DNA from 2 places in the Polaromonas sp. P3_A5 genome. Region 2 is predicted to be linked to the other one. Evidence: predicted binding sites of a transcription regulator. Region 2 holds the regulator's gene; the other holds the start of a gene.
The links. The regulator sigma-54, encoded in region 2, starts transcription at its own class of promoters, with help from an activator protein. The targets are predictions, from matches to a motif close to TGGCANGNAANCTGCTTT.
Positions count from the first base shown of each region.

Region 1: the regulator sigma-54 is predicted to act here: its motif matches at 4,210-4,227, upstream of AC1DU8_RS13820 (CmpA/NrtA family ABC transporter substrate-binding protein).

Region 1 covers NZ_JBFUGF010000001.1:2,884,702-2,894,924, forward strand. The annotation lists gene AC1DU8_RS13795 (pyridoxal phosphate-dependent aminotransferase) at 1-168, opposite strand, end outside; gene AC1DU8_RS13800 (branched-chain amino acid ABC transporter substrate-binding protein) at 224-1,501, opposite strand; gene AC1DU8_RS13805 (Hsp20/alpha crystallin family protein) at 1,643-2,044, shown strand; gene tsaD (tRNA (adenosine(37)-N6)-threonylcarbamoyltransferase complex transferase subunit TsaD) at 2,142-3,185, opposite strand; gene AC1DU8_RS13815 (ANTAR domain-containing response regulator) at 3,398-4,030, shown strand; gene AC1DU8_RS13820 (CmpA/NrtA family ABC transporter substrate-binding protein) at 4,398-5,642, shown strand; gene ntrB (nitrate ABC transporter permease) at 5,841-6,668, shown strand; gene AC1DU8_RS13830 (ABC transporter ATP-binding protein) at 6,697-7,506, shown strand; gene AC1DU8_RS13835 (ATP-binding protein) at 7,625-9,766, shown strand; gene AC1DU8_RS13840 (response regulator transcription factor) at 9,823-10,194, shown strand; gene AC1DU8_RS13845 (chemotaxis protein CheX) at 10,205-10,223, shown strand, end outside.
Region 2 covers NZ_JBFUGF010000004.1:101,503-111,725, forward strand. The annotation lists gene AC1DU8_RS21740 (DUF2214 family protein) at 1-109, shown strand, start outside; gene AC1DU8_RS21745 (LysE/ArgO family amino acid transporter) at 131-772, opposite strand; gene AC1DU8_RS21750 (HTH-type transcriptional regulator ArgP) at 869-1,789, shown strand; gene AC1DU8_RS21755 (PsiF family protein) at 1,937-2,233, opposite strand; gene argS (arginine--tRNA ligase) at 2,368-4,053, shown strand; gene AC1DU8_RS21765 (SPOR domain-containing protein) at 4,108-4,740, shown strand; gene AC1DU8_RS21770 (thiol:disulfide interchange protein DsbA/DsbL) at 4,869-5,516, shown strand; gene lptA (lipopolysaccharide transport periplasmic protein LptA) at 5,676-6,302, shown strand; gene lptB (LPS export ABC transporter ATP-binding protein) at 6,317-7,108, shown strand; gene AC1DU8_RS21785 (RNA polymerase factor sigma-54) at 7,254-8,789, shown strand; gene AC1DU8_RS21790 (THUMP domain-containing class I SAM-dependent RNA methyltransferase) at 8,831-10,223, shown strand, end outside.

The DNA of each region.
Region 1 (10,223 bases), on a different contig from region 2:
AAAAGTCTCGCCCTGCTGCAACGATGCAGCCGCCGCATCGCGGATAAACGCGGGCGTGACCTCATCGCTCTCGCCAAACCAGAACTTGAGGACGTCATCGCGCCCCATACCCGCGTTGGCCACCTGGCGGATCATCGATTCTTCAAGATCTAAAACAGTTTTTCTCATGGATAGTCCGTCCGCCTGCCGGCTTCAATCAATTATTCAATCAGCCAATTTGAACTCAAGGCCGGACCATCTTGCAGCTGTTGGGCTGCTCGGCCTTTTCGGGCGAAATAGTCTTGATGACGCGAAAACCGTAGCCGGAACCCTCCACGTCAAATTTCACACCCGGCGAACCCTGCTTGCCCATCAACGCCACCAGCAGCGGCTGCTGGAACTGGTGGTCGGCCGAGCGCATCGCGCCTTTGTGGCCCGCAAAAGTGACCGTACTGCGCTCAAGCTGCGCCGCCACCGCGCCGGCGTCAGCACTGCCCGCTTTGTCAAGGCTTTGGGCCAGGGCCTCAATCATCAGCTGCATGCGCATGTGCACATAGTCGTCCTGAGGCTTGGGAAAGCGCTGGCGGAAGGACTGGTAGAAGGCTTCGGACTGCACGCCCGCCTCATTCGGGAACCAGTCGGCCACCGCGATCACCTTGCCTACGCCGGCATCGCCCAGCGCGCCCGGCACGCCCAGCGCGTTGCCGTAGAAGGTATAGAACTTGCCCTCGTAACCGACTTCCCTTGCCGCCTTGATCAACAGCGTCAGGTCGTTACCCCAGTTGCCCGTAAGCACTGCCTGCGCTCCGCTGGCCTTGATCTTCGCGGCATAGGGAATGAAGTCCTTGACACGGCCCAGCGCGTGCAACTCGTCGCCCACGATCTGCACGTCGGGTCGCTGCGCACCCAGTTGCTTGCGCGCCTCGCGCAGCACGGCCTGCCCGAAACTGTAGTCCTGGCCGATCAGGTAAATGCTTTTGAGCGCCTTGTCGTCCCGGAGCACATCCATGAGCGCGGCCATGCGCATGTCTGCATGCGCATCAAAGCGGAAATGCCAGTAGCTGCACTTTTCATTCGTCAGGATCGGGTCGACCGCCGAGTAGTTGAGAAACAGCACGCGCTTGTTCGGCTCACGTTCGTTGTGCTTGTTGATGGCGTCGATCAGCACAGCCGCAATCGCGGAGGAATTGCCCTGTGCAACGATGGTCACGCCGTCGTCGATCGCCGAGCGCAATGCCGCCAGCGCCTCTTCGTTCTGGCCCTTGCTGTCGTAGCGCTCAACGACCAGGTTGCGCGGGCCGCCTGCCAGCTTCACACCGCCACGGGCATTGACGCGCTCAGTGGCCCAGACGAGGTTTCGGAACACCGCTTCGCCGGTATTGGCGAATGCGCCTGACAGGCTTTCGATCAGCGCAATACGAACAGGTGCCGGCACAGGCGGCTGGCTTGCGGTCTGCGCGAACGCCGCCGCCGAGGCGCAAAGACATAGGGCCATGAGGAAGCGTTTCAAGTGTTTCTGCATAAAAAAATAGACCCTGGTCTTTTGCCTGATTTGGCTTGAATAAACCGCTTGCACACCTAACTGGGGTGCAAGCGGCAATCACGGTGAGCGCCGCGCAGTGTAAGGGGAAAACACCCCTTGTTCATCCATCAAGGAATAGCCATGTTTTACTCTCTCGCCCATCGCCCTGCCCGTGCCTTTCAACGCCACTACGCACCCGTCGTGAGCAACGGCGCCCTGGAAAAATTCCTCAACGATACCTTCTCGTCGCTGTCTGACACCGGCGCCGCCAAGGCTGCCAACGTGGAAGACCTCGAGAAGGCCTATACCCTGCAATTCGACGTTCCCGGCCTGGCCCGCGAACAACTGGATATCGGCATTGAAGGCGACGTGGTTCGTGTCTCCAGCAAGGAAGACGCACCCCGCAAGATCAAGGCCGCATGGCGCTTCCCGCTGGAAATCGATACCGCCAACAGCAGCGCCAAACTGGAAAACGGCGTGTTGACCCTGACACTGGGCAAAAAAGTCCCTGTCAGCAACGTCACCCACCTCGACATCCAGTAGCCACCGACCAAAGCCGGGTAGCCGTCCCTGCCAGCCAGGGCCGCAGAACCGGCTTTGCCGGGCCGCAGGCGCAGCGGCCCCCTCGGGGGGCAGGGAGCTACGCGGCGCGAGCGACCGTGGGGGTCAAACTCCAGCGCGGCTTCACATCAAACGTGTAGTCGCGCTGAAGCGTTTCAAGCCCGGCTTGCAGGCGCATGCCAGCCGCCAGGGCGATCATGGCGCCGTTGTCGGTGCATAAATGCAGCTCGGGGTAATGCACGCGGATGCCTCGCTGTTTGCACACGGCATCAAGTTGGCTGCGCAGCAGCGCATTGGCGCCCACGCCGCCAGCCACCACCAGGCGCTTCAACCCGGTTTGCGTCATGGCTGCGAGTGATTTTTTCACCAGCACTTCAACGATGGCCGCCTGCGTAGACGCGGCCAGATCGGCTTTGCGGCTTTCCAGATCCGGCCCCAGTTTTTTGGCCTGCGTTAGCACCGCGGTTTTGAGCCCGGCAAAGGAAAAATCAAGATCGCCGCTGTGCAGCAAGGGTCGCGGCAACTTAAAGGCCGCGCCGTCACCGCCCTCAGCCAGCTTCGACAGATGTGGCCCTCCTGGATAAGGCAGGCCCATCAGCTTGGCCGACTTGTCAAAGGCCTCACCCGCCGCATCGTCAATGGTTTCACCCAGCAATTCATAACTTCCCACACGGTCCACGCGCATCAATTGGGTATGCCCGCCGGATACCAGTAGCGCCACAAAAGGAAATTCAGGCGGGTCGGCACTCAAAAAAGGCGACAGCAAATGCCCTTCCAGGTGATGCACACCCATGGCCGGCTTGCCCAGCGCCGCCGCCAGCGAGCAGGCCACACCCGCCCCCACCAGCAACGCACCTGCAAGCCCAGGGCCGCGCGTATAAGCCACCACATCTACCTGTGCAAGGCTGCTTCCCGCCTCTGCCATGACCTGATGTGTCAAGGGCAAGACGCGCCGGATATGGTCCCGGCTGGCCAGCTCGGGCACCACACCGCCATACGCCTGGTGCATGTCTATCTGGCTAAACAAGGCGTGCGACAGCAGGCGCGGCACTCCGCCGCCGCTGGCATCCACCAGCGCCACACCGGTTTCATCGCAACTCGATTCGATTCCTAGAACTAGCATCGTCCAAGTGTAAGGTTTGAGGTAACTCCTCACATCAACTGGGGCTGCAGGCGGGCGGTCCCCGAGGGGCTGGAGCCCGCGGCTCCAAGCCTGCCTGTGCAGGCTTGGACGGGCGACAGAGGCGAAACGTCTCGTGAGCTGCGGCCAGCAAGGCCTCGGGAGTTACACGCAGTGAACGACTGTGGGGGCACGTTTCTTGCACGACTACGCACATGACACCGTCCCAATCCCTGCGCCTTGTCATCATCGCCCCGGATCTGCTGGAGTCCGTGTCCGATGACGCCCATGCGCGGGAACTGGCCGAGCGCTCGCGCCAGCTGCGTATCGGCCTGCTGGAAAACGGTTACAACATTGTCGCGGTGCTCCCGGCCGATACCTTCCTGGACGAGCGCCTGGCGCAACTGCAACCCGACATGATCATCGTGGACGCCGAAAGTGAGGCCCGCGATTCGCTGGAGCATGTGGTCATGGCAACGCGGGACGCCCGCCGGCCCATCGTGCTGTTCACCAACGACAACGACACCAGCCACGTGAAGGATGCCGTCGCCGCCGGCGTGTCGGCCTATGTGGTGGCCGGCCTCTCCCCGGATCGAATCCGCCCCATCCTGGATGTGGCCATGGCGCGCTTTGAACACGAACAGGGCCTGCGCAAAGAACTGGCCCATGCCAAAACAGAGCTGCATGACCGAAAAGTCATAGACCGGGCCAAAGGCATGCTGATGCAGCGCCAGGGATTGTCTGAGCAGGCCGCTTACGAAAAGCTGCGCAAGGCCGCCATGGACAAGGGCCTGCGCCTAGGCGAAGTAGCCCAGCGCATGCTGGACGCCCTGGACCTGCTGGGCTGAATCGCCGGCCAGGCCTCAATAAACCCTCAATTGGTGCAGCGCACAAATACGGTGCAAACATCAACCTGCAACCCTGCGTCATCCCGCCCCGCAACTGCCCACAGCGCACTTCACATGGCTCGCATAACTGGGCGCACCCACTCTCAAAACCACCGCGTCCTAACGACACCCGCCAACCCTGGCACAGCTTTTGCAATGCCCTAGGCACTGGTCAAAGATGGCCGACCGGCACAGCACTTCAATGGCGAAGTGTGTGGTGCCCCCAAGGAACAAAGGCGTTCGCACCCCGCATCACGTTCAACGTGTTGCCCGGGTCGAGCGCCTTTTTTGTTTTGTCTTTCGTTTTTAACTATCAGGAGCCGCCAACATGACTGAACTGCTGAAATCTTCGCTGACACGCCGCACCGTGCTGCAGGCCGCGGCCGTAGGCGCCGTGGGCATCAACCCCGCCCTGCGCGCTGCCGTGTACGCCCAGGGCTCCGACGCGCCGGAGAAGAAGGAAGTGAAGATCGGCTTCATACCGCTGACCGACTGCGCCTCCGTGGTCATGGCCTCGGTGCTGGGCATTGACCAGAAATATGGCGTCAAGATCATCCCGACCAAAGAAGCCAGCTGGGCCGGTGTGCGCGACAAGCTCGTCAACGGCGAGCTGGACTTCGCCCACGTGCTCTACGGCCTGGTCTACGGCGTGCACATGGGCACGGCAGGCCCCAAGAAAGACATGGCTGTGCTGATGACGCTCAACAACAACGGCCAGGCCATCACGCTGTCCAAAAAACTCGCCGACAAAGGCGCGGTTGACGGCGCGGGCCTGGCCAAGCTCATGGCGACCGACAAGCGCGAATACACCTTCGCCCAGACCTTCCCCACCGGCACGCACGCCATGTGGCTTTATTACTGGCTGGCCGCCAACGGCATCAACCCGATGAAGGACGCCAAAGTGATTACCGTGCCGCCGCCGCAGATGGTGGCCAACATGCGCGTGGGCAACATGGACGGCTTCTGCGTGGGCGAGCCTTGGGGCCACCGCGCCATCATCGACGGCATCGGCGTGACCGCCGTGACCACCCAGGACGTCTGGAAGGACCACCCAGAAAAAGTACTAGGCACCACCGCCGACTTCGTCAAGAAATACCCCAACACCGCGCGTGCCGTGACCGCCGCCATCATCGAAGCCGGCAAGTGGATTGACGCCAGCCTCTCCAACAAAAACAAGATGGCCGAGACCGTGGCCGACAAGAGCTACGTCAACACCAGCGTGGACGCCATCAACCAGCGCATCCTGGGCCGCTACCAGAACGGCATGGGCAAGACCTGGGACGACCCGAACTACATGAAGTTCTACAACGACGGTGCGGTGAGCTTCCCTTACCTGTCCGACGGCATGTGGTTCCTCACACAGCACAAGCGCTGGGGCCTGATCAAGGACCATCCAGACTACCTGGGCATTGCCAAGCAAATCAACCACATCGACGTCTACAAGCAGGCAGCCACGGCGGCCAAGGCCAGCGTTCCCAAAGACATCATGCGCAGCAGCAAGCTGATGGACGGCACCGTGTGGGACGGCAAGGACCCGAAAAAATACGCCGACAGTTTCAAGGTTCACGCCTGAACACCCACGCGATATCCACGCTACACCCCACCCAACCTTCCTACGTAAAGAGGTGACGCCATGGTCAGTGCCGTATTTCACAACCCGCTGGAGGCGGCAACCCCGGCAAGCCGCAGCAACGAAAGGCCCAGAGATGCTGCCGCTATCAATTCGATAGCTGGTGGCGCTCATCCAACGGGCGCTACAGCCCAAAACAGCATGAACGCTCCAACAAAACCCACCCCCATCACCAAGCCATCCGGCGATGCCTCCTGGCTCTGGCTCAGCGTCCTGCCCCCCCTCCTGGGCCTGGGTTTGCTGGTGCTGATCTGGGAGCTTGTTTTCATGGGCACGGCCGGCAGCATTCCCTCGCCCAAAGACACCTTTGTGCAGGCGGTGCAGATCTTCAGTGATCCGTTCTACAGCAAGGGGCCGAATGACCAGGGTGTGGGCTGGAACGTGCTGTCGTCACTCAAGCGCGTGGCCATGGGCTTCGGCATGGCGGCTGTCGTCGGCATACCGGTCGGCTTCATGATCGGCCGTTTCAATTTTTTGAGCCGCATGTTCAACCCGCTGATCAGCCTCTTGCGCCCGGTGTCGCCGCTGGCCTGGTTGCCGATTGGTCTGCTGGTCTTCAAGGGCGCCAACCCGGCCGCCATCTGGACCATCTTCATCTGCTCCATCTGGCCCATGATCATCAACACGGCTGTAGGTGTGCAACGCGTGCCCCAGGACTACATGAACGTGGCTCGCGTGCTCAACCTCAGCGAGTGGAAGATAGTGACCAAGATTCTCTTTCCTGCCGTGCTGCCCTACATGCTGACCGGCGTTCGTCTGGCTGTCGGCACCGCCTGGCTGGTGATCGTGGCGGCAGAGATGCTGACCGGCGGCGTCGGCATCGGCTTCTGGGTCTGGGACGAGTGGAACAACCTCAACGTCAAGAACATCATCATCGCGATCTTCGTGATCGGCATCGTCGGCCTGGTGCTGGAGTTCGCCTTGATCAAGCTCGCCACAGCCTTCACGTTTGAAGAAGTCAAGAACTGAACCGCTCGAACAAAAGGAGAACCAAGCCATGACATCCTTCACCACCAAATACATCGAAATCCAGGGCGTCGAGCAAACCTTCAAGACAAAAAAGGGGCCGTTCTGCGCACTGCAGCACATCAACCTCACGGTCGCCAAAGGCGAGTTCGTCACACTGATCGGCCATTCAGGCTGCGGCAAATCCACGCTGCTCAACCTGATTGCCGGCCTGACCACGCCGACAGAGGGCAGCCTGCTGTGCGCCAACCGCGAGATTGCCGGACCCGGCCCCGAGCGCGCTGTCGTATTCCAGAACCATTCGCTGCTGCCCTGGCTCACCTGCTTTGAAAATGTCTACCTCGCTGTCGAGCGCGTGTTCTCAGCCACCGAAAGCAAGGCGCAACTCAAGGCCCGCACCGACGCCGCACTGGCCATGGTCGGACTGACGCCGGCTGCGCAAAAACGTCCCGGCGAGATTTCGGGCGGCATGAAGCAACGCGTCGGCATTGCACGCGCGCTGTCGATGGAACCCAAGGTGTTGCTGCTGGACGAGCCTTTCGGCGCCCTTGACGCCCTGACCCGCGCCAAGCTGCAGGACGAACTGCTGCAAATCGTCGCCACCACGCAAAGCACGGTGGTCATGGTGACCCATGACGTCGACGAAGCCGTGCTGCTGAGCGACCGCATTGTGATGATGACCAACGGTCCCGCCGCCACGATCGGCGAAGTGCTGCCGGTGGAACTGCCCCGCCCGCGTTCCCGCGTGGCGCTGGCCGAAGACATCCGCTACCTGGGTTACCGCAAAGCCGTGATCGATTTCCTTTACACCCGCCAGGGTCACGTCGAAAAAGCAGCCTGAGTAAAGACTCGCCCCCGAAGCGCCTTTGGCGCCTCCCCCTCGAGGGGGCGCCACCAGCAGCCCGGCAAAGCCGGTTCTGCGGTGGCCCGCGACTAAACAACCAAGCAGGAGGTTTCCAATGTCTGCAGTTTTGCCAATCCCCGGCGCCGGCAGAATCGCCCATGGCGCACCGGCCAGCACACGGCCTGCGCGCTCGAGCGGCCTCGCCTCGCTCGGGAAGTACCGTGAAATCATCATCGCGGTCGCGCTTTTCCTGCTGTTTGACCTGGGGGTGCTGGTCCTGAACTTCTACACCTCGTTCAAGATCGACCAGGACACCGTGGCCATCAACCTTTCCGGCCGCCAGCGCTATGTTTCGCAGCGTGTCGCACGCACCCTGCTCGAACTCGACGCCATGCGGGTGGCGGGCACGCCTTACAAGCCCGAGACACTGGCCGAGCTGCGTTCAGGCGCAAAGATCTTCCAGGCCTCCCATGTCGCATTCCGCGAAGGCGGCACCATTCCCGGCGGCGACGGCAAACCGGTGTACCTGGAGCCCGTGGTGTCCAGCCGGGGCCGCGAGCTGGAGGACAAGGTGGATGCGCTGTGGAAGCCCTATTTCGAGCTGCTCCAGCCCCTGCTTGCCGGCGACGGCTTCACGCAGACGGAACTGGCTGCCGCGCTGGCCTATAGCCAGGCCAACAACATCAAACTGCTGGGCGTTGCCAACGACTTCGTCACGGAAACGCAGCAGATCGGCGCCTCGCGCGCCAGCGTACTGCGCATGGTGCAAACCGTCGGCATCGTGCTGGCACTGCTGAATTTCGCCTTCATTCTGTTCAAGTTCCTGCGCCGCCTGAAAACTTCAGACGCCGCGATTGAAGCTGCCACCGAAGAAAACCGGGAAATTCTCGCCAGCGTGCGCGAAGGCCTGTTCCTGCTGACACCCCAGCACCAGCTCGGCTCCCAGTTGTCCCGCTCGACCCATGCACTGTTCGGCAAAACACTGGCACCGGGGCAAAACTTTTTCTACCAGCTGTCCACCCTGGTTTCCGACAAGGCATTGACCGATGCGCGGGACTATGTCGAGTTGCTGTTCTCTCCACACGTCAAGGAGCAGCTGATCCAGGGCATCAACCCGCTGTCGGAAGTGGAACTCACCGTCAGGAACCGGCTGGGCCAGGACACCAAGCGCTATCTTTCTTTCCATTTCAACCGGGTGCAGGACGGCGCCACGGTGCGGCACCTGCTGGTCACCGTACAGGACATCACGCAAAAGGTCGAGTTGCAGGCCCGGTTGACCGGCGAACGCCAGCGCTCGCAAAAAGAGCTGTCCATGATGCTCAAGGCTTTCGAGACGGAGCCGGCCATGATGCGCGCCTTTGTCGAGCGGGCTGAAGCGTCCCTGCTGGAAGTCAACGACCTGCTGCGAAGCACTTCATCGGCCGCCTCGGAAGTCCAGGTGCTCAAAGCTGTGGACGGCGCCTACCGCCGCATCCACGCCTTCAAGGGCGACGCAGCATCGCTCGGACTGGAAATCCTGGCCACACTGGCCCATCAGTTCGAAAGCGAGTTGCAAAAGCTCAAGGACAACGGCGCCGCCACCGGCGACGCTCTGCTGGCCCTGCCTTTGCCGCTCGAGGACCTGCTGGCCAAGGTCGGCGCCTTCAAGGCGCTGGGCCAGAAGCGCTCAGGCGGTGACACGGCGCCCGCCCCGGACGGTTCCGCATCGCAAGGACTGAACGCCGTGCTAACCCAGCTGGCGAACGAGGTCGGCACCGACTGCGGCAAACGCGTGGATGCCGAGGTGCGTATGGGCAGTGCCCAGGACATGCCGGCCGACAAGATGAACCTGCTGCGCGAAATCGCCATCCAGCTTCTGCGTAACGCCGTGGTGCACGGCGTGGAGGCGCCCTCCGTGCGGCGCGCTGCGGGCAAAGCGGAGGCCGGGCGGATTGCCGTCAACCTCACCCGGAACGAAGACGGCCAGTGGCAGCTCAGCGTGCGCGACGATGGCGCGGGCCTGAATGCGGCCGACGTTCGCCGCCGTCTGCTTGAACTGGGCTGGTATACGCCTGAGCAGCTGCAAAGCTTCAGCGAGCAGCAGATCGTTGCGCATATTTTCAAGCCGGGCTTTTCCACGGCCGGTGCCACCTCCCGCCACGCAGGCCGCGGCGTGGGCCTGGACCTGGTGCAGACCAACGTGCAGCAGCTGGGGGCGCGCCTGCTGTTGTCCAGCACGCCCGGCCAGCACACCGAATTCAAGGTTTCTTTTTCCTGAATTTTCCTGAAGCAATCCAGCAATGGCCATCACAAACCCCACACAGGAGCTTCTCCATGCGACTGCTGATTGTTGACGACTCCAACATGATCCGGACCCGGATTTCGAGAGTGGTGCAAAACGGCGGCATCAAGGGCGTGGTGCTCGCAGGCCTGGCCAAGAACGGCCTCGAAGCCGTGCGGCTGGCCCGGGCAACCCGCCCCGAGGTCGTCACCATGGACCTGACCATGCCCGAGATGGACGGCATTGAATGCATCACCGCATTGCTGAAGTTCGACCCGTCCATCAAGATACTGGTGGTCAGCGCGCTCAGCGACAAATCGACAGCCATCCAGGCACTCAAGCTGGGCGCCCGCGGATTCGTTGCCAAACCCTTTACCGACGAAGAGCTGCAGATTGCACTGCTCGACGTTGCAGACGTGCGCTAAGGACACTGCGATGGCCACACTGAACGAAA
Region 2 (10,223 bases):
GCCCGATGCGCTGGAAGTCAAACAAGCGCGGCGGCTGGTGATGGTGCAGGCGCACATCCTGCCGTTCATTCCGCTGGCCGCCGTCTTTCTGGCCCGAGGCTTTGGTTAGGCACACACCCGCGCTGCAGCGTCAGGCTGAAAACAGGCCATGCACCAGCCAGAAGGCGGTGCCCCACATCATCAGCGCTACCAACAGGTCCATCGCGCGCCATATGGCCGGTGTGTTGAGCCTGCGCCCCACGCACCACAGCGCCACACCCAGGCCGGTAAACCACAGCAATGAACCCGTGATGGCGCCCAGGCCGAAGACGGCGTTGTCCGGCCGGGCGTAAGCCAGTGATGCGGTGCCGATGACCACGGCGGTGTCCAGCCATGCATGGGGGTTGAGCCACGACAGCGCCAGTGCCAGCCCGATGGCCTTGCGGCGCGGCATGGCCTCTGCGCCGGCCATATCGGGGTTCTGGGCAGACGCGTGCGCAGGCTGCAGAAAGCGCCGCATGGCCTGGGCGCCATACACCAGCAGCACCAGCGCGCCCGCGCCGGTCATGGCGCCCAGCAGCTTGTCGGAAAGACCGCCCAGTTGCGCAAGGCCGGCAACGCCTGCGGCGATCAGGGCCACATCGGTCAGCACACAGACGGCGACGGTGAGCCAGAGATGCTGGCGTAGCAGGCCCATGCGGATCACGTGGGCGTTCTGCGGGCCTATGGCCATGATGAGCGAGAGGCTGAGGACCATGCCAGTCAGGAAGGCGGGGGCGGTGAGCGGGTTCATGGCCGCAAGTGTGTGCCAGGGCTCATAATAGTTAAATAGAATTAACTAAAATTAGCTTTAGTCAATTATTAATTGATTTAGTAGGCGCCTAACAACATGCTCGATGCCCGACAACTTGAAGCATTGGCCGCCGTGATTGAGCACGGCAGTTTCGGCGAAGCCGCCAAGGCCCTGAGCCTGACGCTGGCTGCCGTGTCCCTGCGCATCAAGTCACTTGAAACCGCACTGGGGCAGCGGCTCCTGGTGCGCGGCAAACAGGTACGCGCCACGTCGGCCGGCCAGGCTTTGCTCGGGCACACCCGGCAGGTTCGCCTCATGGAGGGTGATCTGCTGGCCGGGCTGCAGGGCGGGGGAAAGCCCGCTCGCCTGCAAAGCCTCAGCGTGGCGGTGAACGCCGACTCCCTGAGCACGTGGTTCTTGCCGGGCGTGGCCTCAGCCCTGCACACTAACGGCCTGCTGCTCGATGTCGTGGTGGACGATCAGGACCACACCCAGGAAGCCCTGAAAAGCGGGGATGTCACGGGCTGCGTCACCGCATTGGCGCAGGCCATGCGGGGCTGCGTGGCTGAACCGCTGGGCGTGATGCGTTACCGCTGCATGGCCTCGCCCGCGCTGGTGGCGCAGTGGAACGAGCCCGCGGCGGGTGGCAAGGCCGCACCGAACCGGCTGGCCCATCGCCTGCTAGCCAGCCCTGCCGTGATCTTCAACCGCAAGGACGCGCTGCAGGATACTTTTCTTGAACAGCATTTCGGGCTGCGCGACGCGCTGTACCCGCGCCACTTCGTGCCGGCGGTGGATGCGTTTGAGCTTGCGCTGGAGCTTGGCATGGGCTGGGGCATGGTGCCCGACCTGTTGCTGGCCGCGCGCACCCGCAAGCCGCCGCTGCAGGAAGTGCTGCCGGGCAGCACGGTCGACGTGCGGCTGTACTGGCAGCACTGGGCACGTGAATCCGTTGCGGCGCAGCGATTGACACAGGCGGTCAAGCAGGCGGCGCAGGGGCAGCTGCTGCAGGTGTGACGGTGCGTTTATAGATGAAAAGTACCGCTAGCGCTTTGTAGACAAGCGCAAACAGCTATCGAATTAATAGCGCCCAGGAGGAATATTGGCACAAAAAAAGCCCGCCATGACATTCATGGCGGGCTGGTTTGATCTGAAAAGACCGGCTTACTTGCTCAGGCACTCTTTCATGAAGGCTTTGCGTTCGTCGCCTTTTTTGCCCTTGGCGTCGACGTTGCAGGTTTTCATTTTGGTTTGCTGCGTTGGTGCTTCTTTCTTGGCGCTCAGGCACTCTTTCATGAATGCCTTGCGCTCATCGCCCTTCTTGCCTTCAGCGTCCTTGTTGCAGGCGCCCATTTTGGTTTGCTGTGCGGTTTTGGCTGGAGCGTCCGCGGCGTGCGCCACCGGAGACAAGGCCATCGAGACGGCAAAAACGGCGGCGATCAGGGATAACAGCTTTTTCATGGTGGCTCCATTGGGTTGGGAAACAGGTTTGAGTTCCGGCTGGAATTCCAACACATAACGCCGCGCCGGGCAAATTCGATGACCGGGTATCTGAGGGGTCCGAACGGCAGATGGCTTAACCGTAAAATCAGACCATGCTCTCGATTAAAAAAGACCTGCTCGCGGCTCTGGCCGCGGGGCTGGAAGAACTTTCCCCCGGCGCAGGCGACAAAGCTGCCTTTGAATCCCCCAAGGTGGCGGCCCATGGCGACTTCGCCTGCACGGCCGCCATGCAGCTGGCCAAACCGCTCAAGCTCAACCCGCGCCAGGTGGCCGAAAGCCTGCGCGCCAACCTGCTCAAGAAGCCCGCGTTTGAACGCTGGGTAGACGCCATCGAAATCGCCGGCCCCGGTTTCATCAACATCCGCCTCAAGCCCGCCGCCAAGCAGGAGACCGTGCGCGAAGTGCTGGCCGCCGGCGCGCAGTTCGGCGTGCAGCCGGCCGACCCGGCACGCAAGATGATCGTCGAGTTCGTCTCGGCCAACCCGACCGGCCCGCTGCATGTGGGCCACGGCCGCCAGGCCGCGCTGGGCGATGCGATCTGCAACCTGTTCGCCACGCAAGGCGCCAAGGTCTGGCGCGAGTTTTATTACAACGACGCGGGCGTGCAGATCCAGACCCTGGCCACCAGCACACAGGCGCGCGCCAAAGGCATCAAGCCCGGTGACGCCGGCTGGCCCGAGTCGGCCTACAACGGCGACTACATCGCCGACATCGCGGCCGACTTTCTGGCCAAAAAGACCGTCAAGTCGGACGACCGCGAATACACCGCCTCGGGCGACGTGGAAGACATGGACTCGATACGCCAGTTCGCCGTGGCCTATCTGCGCCACGAGCAGGACCTGGACTTGAAGGCCTTCTCGGTGAAGTTCGACAACTACTACCTTGAGTCCAGCCTGTACAGCTCGGGCCGTGTCGATAGCGCCGTGGCCAGACTGAAAGAGGCCGGCAAGACCTACGAGCAGGATGGCGCGCTGTGGCTGAAGTCGACCGACTACGGCGACGACAAAGACCGCGTGATGAAAAAGAGCGACGGCAGCTACACCTACTTCGTCCCCGACGTGGCCTACCACCTGGCCAAGTGGGAGCGCGGCTTCGGCAAGGCCATCAACATCCAGGGCATGGACCACCACGGCACCATTGCCCGCGTGCGCGCCGGGCTGCAGGCCGCCGGCGAAGGCATTCCCCAGGGCTACCCCGACTACGTCCTGCACACCATGGTGCGCGTGGTGCGCAACGGCGAAGAGGTCAAAATTTCCAAGCGCGCCGGAAGCTACGTCACCTTGCGCGACCTGATCGAATGGACCAGCGCCGACGCCGTGCGCTTCTTTTTGCTCAGCCGCAAGCCGGACACCGAATACATCTTCGACATTGACCTGGCGCTGGCCAAAAACAATGAAAACCCGGTGTATTACGTGCAGTACGCGCATGCGCGCATCTGCTCCATCCTCACCACCTGGGCCGGCCAGGGTGGCGACGAAGCCAGCCTCAAAGCTGTCGACCTCTCGGCGCTGGACAGCCCGCAGGCGCAGTCATTGATGCTGCTGCTGGCCAAGTACCCCGACATGCTGACCAACGCGGCTGACGGATTTGCACCGCACGACGTGGCTTTTTACCTTCGTGAGCTGGCGGCCAGTTATCACAGCTATTACGATGCCGAGCGCATCCTGGTGGACGACGAAGCTGTGAAGCTTGCCCGTCTGGCGCTGGTCGCCGCGACTGCGCAGGTGTTGCACAATGGCCTCGCAGTGCTGGGCGTGAGCGCCCCGCGCAAGATGTAAACCGTGGCGAAAACCATGCGAATTTCAGGACAAGGCAATGAACGTGGGCAAGGTATGAATACACAACGAGGCGGAACCCTGTTGGGGTTGATCATTGGCGCGCTGATCGGCCTGGGCGCGGCGCTGGCGGTAGCGGTTTACATCACCAAGGTGCCGGTTCCTTTCATGAACAAGAGCCAGGCACGCAACCCCGACAGCGATGCTGTTGAAGCCAAGAAAAACAAGGACTGGAACCCGAACGCCCCGCTGGCCGGCAAAAACCAGCCCAAGCCGCCTCCTCCGGCAGCGGTTGAAGTGCCTGGTGTTCCAGTACCCGACCCCTCGGCCGGAGCCACCCCCAAGGCCGCCGCTTCAGCGCCGGCCAAAGTGGCCAAACCAGCGCCTGCCGATCCGCTGGGCGATCTGGCAAAGGCCAAGGTCGAAGGCCTGTCATCCGGTCCGGGAGCGGATCCCTTCAGCTATTTCATTCAGGCCGGTGCCTTTCGCACGCCGGAAGATGCGGAACAGCAACGCGCCAAGTTGCTGCTGCTGGGCATGCAGGCCAAAGTGACGGAACGCGAGCAGGCTGGCCGCACCGTGTACCGCGTGCGTCTTGGCCCTTTCGACAAGAAGGAAGATGCCGACAAGGCCAAGGAGCGCCTGGACAACAATTCCATTGAAACCGCGCTGGTCCGGGTCCAGCGCTGAAGCCCTCGTCCAACGATAGGCTGAACTTTTCACGAGGCTGGTGTACAAACCCCTATACCCCGCGCCACGAGGCATCCGCCAGAGGGGCGGTTTCCGGGCTATTTCTGTCATTCCAGGAGAAAAATCTGATGCAACGCCGTGAGTTTTCGTTTTCAGCCGCCGCCCTGGGCGGCATCGCCGCCCTGCCCACCCTGGCACAAGCCCAGGCCAAGGCCTTCAAGGACGGCGAGGATTACCTGACGCTGGACAAGCCGGCGCCGACCGAAGCCGCCGCCGGCCGGGTCGAGGTGGTGGAATTCTTCTGGTACAACTGCCCCCATTGCAACGCCTTCGAGCCGCAATTCGAAGCCTGGATGAAGCAGATCCCCAAGGACGTGTCCGTGCGGCGTGTTCCAGTGTCCTTCCGGCCCGATTTCGAACCTCAGCAGCGCCTGTATTACGTGCTTGAGGCCATGGGAAAAATTGAGGAACTTCACAAGAAGGTGTTTGCCACGATTCATGTGGAAAAACAACCGCTTAACACGCCCGAGCTGATAGCTGCATGGGCTGAAAAGCAGGGCCTCAACAAGGCCAAATTCGTTGAGTTCTACAACTCCTTTTCGGTCGCCTCCAAGGCGCGCAAGGCCACACAGCTGCAGGACAGCTACAAAGTGGCCGGCGTGCCGTCGCTGGGTATCGCCGGGCGTTATTACACCTCGTCGGACCAAACCCAAACCATGACCCGCGCGCTGCAGGTCACAGATCACCTGATCGCCCAATCCCGCAAGGCCAAATAAAGAAAGCGCCCGCGGCCGTGCGCCGCGCCAAACACCGGCTCAAAAAACCCGCCCGATTTCCGGCGGGTTTTTTTATGCCCCTAATATTCCCCGTGCAAGCCATTCCCGCAGCTGGCATGGCTACAATGACCCAACACCAAGCAGCAAGATTCGTGCCTTATGAAACACCCCATTTTTTCCCTCATCCTGCCGGTCATCCTGGCGCTGGGGTCGGCTTTCCCGGCCGCTGCCGAAAAAGCTGATCGGGACAAACCCATGAACGCGGAGGCAGATGCCCTGCGTTATGACGACCTGAAGCAAACCAGCGTTTTTACCGGCAATGTGGTGATCACCAAGGGCACGACCATCGTGCGCGGCGAGCGCGTTGACGTCATGCAGGATCCCGAGGGCTACCAGCAGGCGGTGTCCGTCGCGGCGCCCGGCAAGCTGGCGTTTTACCGGAAAAAGCGTGACGGCGTAGACGAGTACATCGAAGGCGAAGGCGAACGCATTGAATATGACAGCCGCGCCGACCTGGTGAAGTTCATCAAGCGGGCGGTGGTGCGCCGCTACAACGGTGCCACCCTGGTGGACGAAACCACCGGCAGCCTGATTGTTTATGACAACAACACCGACGTCTTCACCGTGGATGGGGGCGCGCAAAACCGTACGGCCAGCAACCCCACGGGGCGGGTTCGCGCCATGCTGTCACCCCGCGCGACAGCCTCGGCACCCGTTGCGGCACCGCCCGCGGGCCCAGCCCCGGTTCTGCGCCCCAGCACGACGCTGGGCAATGAAAAGAACTAGAAAGACCTGCACAGATGGATGTGGTGACTGACACTTCAGCGGCCCCGGCCGCTCCTGCCCTGACCCCCAGCCGCCTTGTTGCGCAAGGTCTGCAAAAATCGTACGGCAGCCGCAAGGTGGTGCAGGACGTTTCGCTGTCCGTGCAAAAAGGCGAAGTCGTGGGCCTGCTGGGCCCCAACGGCGCGGGCAAAACGACCTCGTTCTACATGATCGTGGGCCTGGTGCGCGCCGATGCAGGCGAAATTTCCATCGACGGCGAGTCGGTCGAGCACATGCCGATTCACCTGCGTGCCCGCCTGGGCCTGAGCTACCTGCCTCAGGAAGCGTCGATTTTCCGCAAGCTCACGGTGGAAGAAAACGTGCGTGCCGTGCTGGAGCTGCAGCTCGACAAAACCGGAAAACCGCTGGGGCGCGCAGACATCGAGTCGCGGCTCGACGCCCTGCTGCAGGATTTGCGGGTAGATCATTTGCGCAACTCACCGGCACCGGCGCTCTCGGGCGGCGAGCGCCGCCGGGTCGAAATCGCGCGGGCGCTGGCAACCCAGCCGCGCTTCATCCTGCTGGATGAGCCGTTTGCCGGTATCGACCCCATTGCCGTGATCGAAATCCAGCGCATCATCGGTTTCCTCAAATCGCGCGGCATCGGCGTGCTGATCACCGACCACAACGTGCGTGAAACACTGGGCATTTGCGACCATGCCTACATCATCAGCGACGGCCACGTGCTGGCGCAAGGCACACCGTCCGAGATCGTGAATAACGCCGATGTGCGCCGCGTCTATCTCGGCGAACACTTCAAGATGTAGAACATGGTTCCCCCCTGTTGTCGCTCACTTCGTGTAGCTCCCTCTCCCCCTCCGGGGACGGCGCCTGCGGCCTGGCAAAGCCAGTTCGGCGGCGCCCGCTGGTTAAAGACGTATCGCCTCAACCTTCCGCAAGTTTGAAAATCCAGTGAAACAAGGTCTGTCACTCCGCGTCTCGCAGCATCTTGCGCTGACACCTCAACTACAGCAGTCGATCCGGCTGTTGCAGCTGTCGACGCTTGAGTTGAGCCAGGAGGTCGAGCAGATGCTCGACGAAAACCCGTTTCTGGAAGTGTCGGAAGAGACGGCGGTGCGCGAAGAGTTTGGGCTGGAGCACATCAACACGCCGGTAAGCCAGGACAGCCGCGAGTTTGAATCTGCTACGGATTCGATAGCTGGCGGCGCAGACGAGACTAGCGCTACAGCCCCGAATGACGCAGAAGTCAGTGCGGAGCCCAAGCTCGAGGAAAGCTGGGAAGGCGATGGCACGGTAGAAACCACGCCCGACGACAGCGAGTGGGGAAGCGACGCACCGGCGCGCAAGAACAACAATGAAGAGAGCGAAGCCGAGGCCTCCGACCTCACGGGCAGCCATGAGTCGCTGCAGGACCACCTGCACCGGCAATCGCTGAGCTTGCGCCTGTCGGAGGAAGACCGTGCCGCGCTGCACTTCCTCATTGAATCGCTCAACGACGACGGCTACCTTGAAGACAGCCTGGCGTCGCTCGCGGCCGGTCTTGCAAGAGATGACATGGCGCAGGCGGAAGAACTGGAGCAGCGTTTTGCGATGGCGCTCAAGCTGCTGCACCACATGGAGCCTGCCGGTGTCGGTGCGCGCAACCTGGCGGAATGCCTGAGCCTGCAGCTGCTGGACTGCAAGGACTGCGAAGAAACCCGCGCAGCCATTGCCATGTGCAAGCAACCGATGGAGCTGCTGGCCAAGCGCGACGTCAAGCGCCTGTCGCACCTGTGCGGTTTCACCGAAGCCGCCATCAAGGGCGCGATCACGGTGATAGGCCGGCTCGATCCCAAGCCCGGGCGCCGCTTCGTGAATGTGGAGCGCAACCTGATCGTGCCCGACGTCATCGTTGTGAAGTCGGGCCGGGGCTTCAAGGTTTCGCTCAATGGCGACGTCATGCCGCGCCTGCGCGTGCACGACATTTATGCCAATGCCCTCAAGCAGCACAAGGGCCAGGGCGGCCAGGCGCTGCAGCAGCGCCTGCAGGAGGCCCGCTGGTTCATCAAGAACATCCAGCAGCGCTTTGACACCATCCTGCGCGTGAGCAGTGCGATTGTGGAACGGCAGAAAAATTTCTTCACGCACGGTGAACTCGCCATGCGCCCGCTGGTGCTGCGCGAAATCGCCGACGAGCTGGGCCTGCACGAGTCCACCATCTCCCGCGTGACCACGGCCAAGTACATGGGCACCCCTTTCGGCACCTTTGAGCTCAAGTATTTCTTCGGCTCCGCGCTCGGCACCGAAACCGGCGGCAATGCTTCCAGCACGGCGGTACGCGCGCTCATCAAACAATTTGTCTCGTCCGAAAGCCTCAAGAAACCGCTCAGCGACAACCAGATTTCCGAAATGCTCAAGGAGCAGGGCATTGAATGCGCACGCCGCACCGTGGCCAAGTACCGCGAAGCCCTGCGCATAGCGCCCGCCAACCTGCGCAAATCACTCTAGCCGCCCAATCAGGCCGCGCTGCCCGTCCCTCAAAGTCAGTCATGAATCAACTCCAATTGTTTTTACCGTGCGCCGCAGGCGTCGAAACCCTGCTGGCCACCGAGGTCAAGCGTGTCACCGGGATCGACGGCAAAGCCTGGCGCGCCGGCGTGCAGCTGCAGGCGTCGTGGCGCGACGCGTTGCAGCTCAACCTGCACAGCCGGCTGGCGCAGCGTGTACTGATCGAGCTGCAGCACAACCAGTACCGCAGTGAGCAAGACCTCTACAACGCTGCTGCCAACGTGGCCTGGGAAATCTGGTTCACGCCCAAACAGACCTTCAAGGTCGAGATCACCGCCCAGCACAGCCCGCTGCAAAGCCTGAACTTCGCGGCGCTGAAGATCAAGGACGCGATCGCCGACCGCTTTCGCGCCAAGTTCGACGACGTGCGCCCCAGCGTCGACACGCGCTGGCCCGACGTGCGCGTCTACGTGCACCTGACGACGGACACCGTCACGGTCTACATCGACACCTCGGGTGAGCCGCTCTTCAAGCGCGGCTGGCGTGAAGACAAGGGTGATGCCCCGCTGAAGGAAACCCTGGCCGCCGCCATGATTGCCGCCAGCGGATGGGATCAGCTCTGTAAAGAAGGCGTGCCGCTCTATGACCCCTGCTGCGGCTCGGGCACCATCGCGATTGAAGCCGCGCAGATCGCGTGCAACATCGCACCCGGCATCAACCGCCGTTTTGCCTTCCAGAAATACCTGCCCTTCCAGGGCCACGTGTGGGACGGCCTCCTCGACCAGGCCGAAGCCGCCATCACCGAGCCCACGGCCAAGGTGTTCGGCAGCGACGTGTCTTTCCGCATGGTTGACTTTGCCGAGCGCAATGCCGAACGTGCCGGTGTGGCCAATGCGGTGGAATTCCGCGGCGGCGACGCGCTGCAGCGTATGCCACCTGCGCCTTCGGGCGTGATGCTGGTGAACCCGCCTTACGGCGAACGGATCGATGTGGCAGGCGTGGCCGGCATCACCGGCCTGCAGGGACGCGACCAGCGCCGCCAGCAAGGACATGCCGAAGGACGCGTGCAGCAGGACCACCGCAACCAACCCATCGATGAATTTGGCCAGCCGCTGAACCGGGACAGCGGCGATCGGGGCGACACGCGTGAAGAGCCCGCCTTCGAGACTTCGCGCGACCGTTCTGCCAATCCCGGCCGCGAACAGGCACAAAACGCCTGGGGCGAAGAAGCGACGGAGTTTTTTCCGCAACTGGCCGCGCACTGGAAGAAAAACTACGCCGGCTGGACCGCTCACGTGCTCACGCCCGACCTCAAACTGCCGGGCAAGATGCGCCTGAAAGAATCGCGGCGCGTGCCGATGTGGAATGGTCCCATCGAATGCCGCCTGTTCCGCTTTGACATGGTGGCGGGCTCCGCACGCGGCAAGCCCGGCG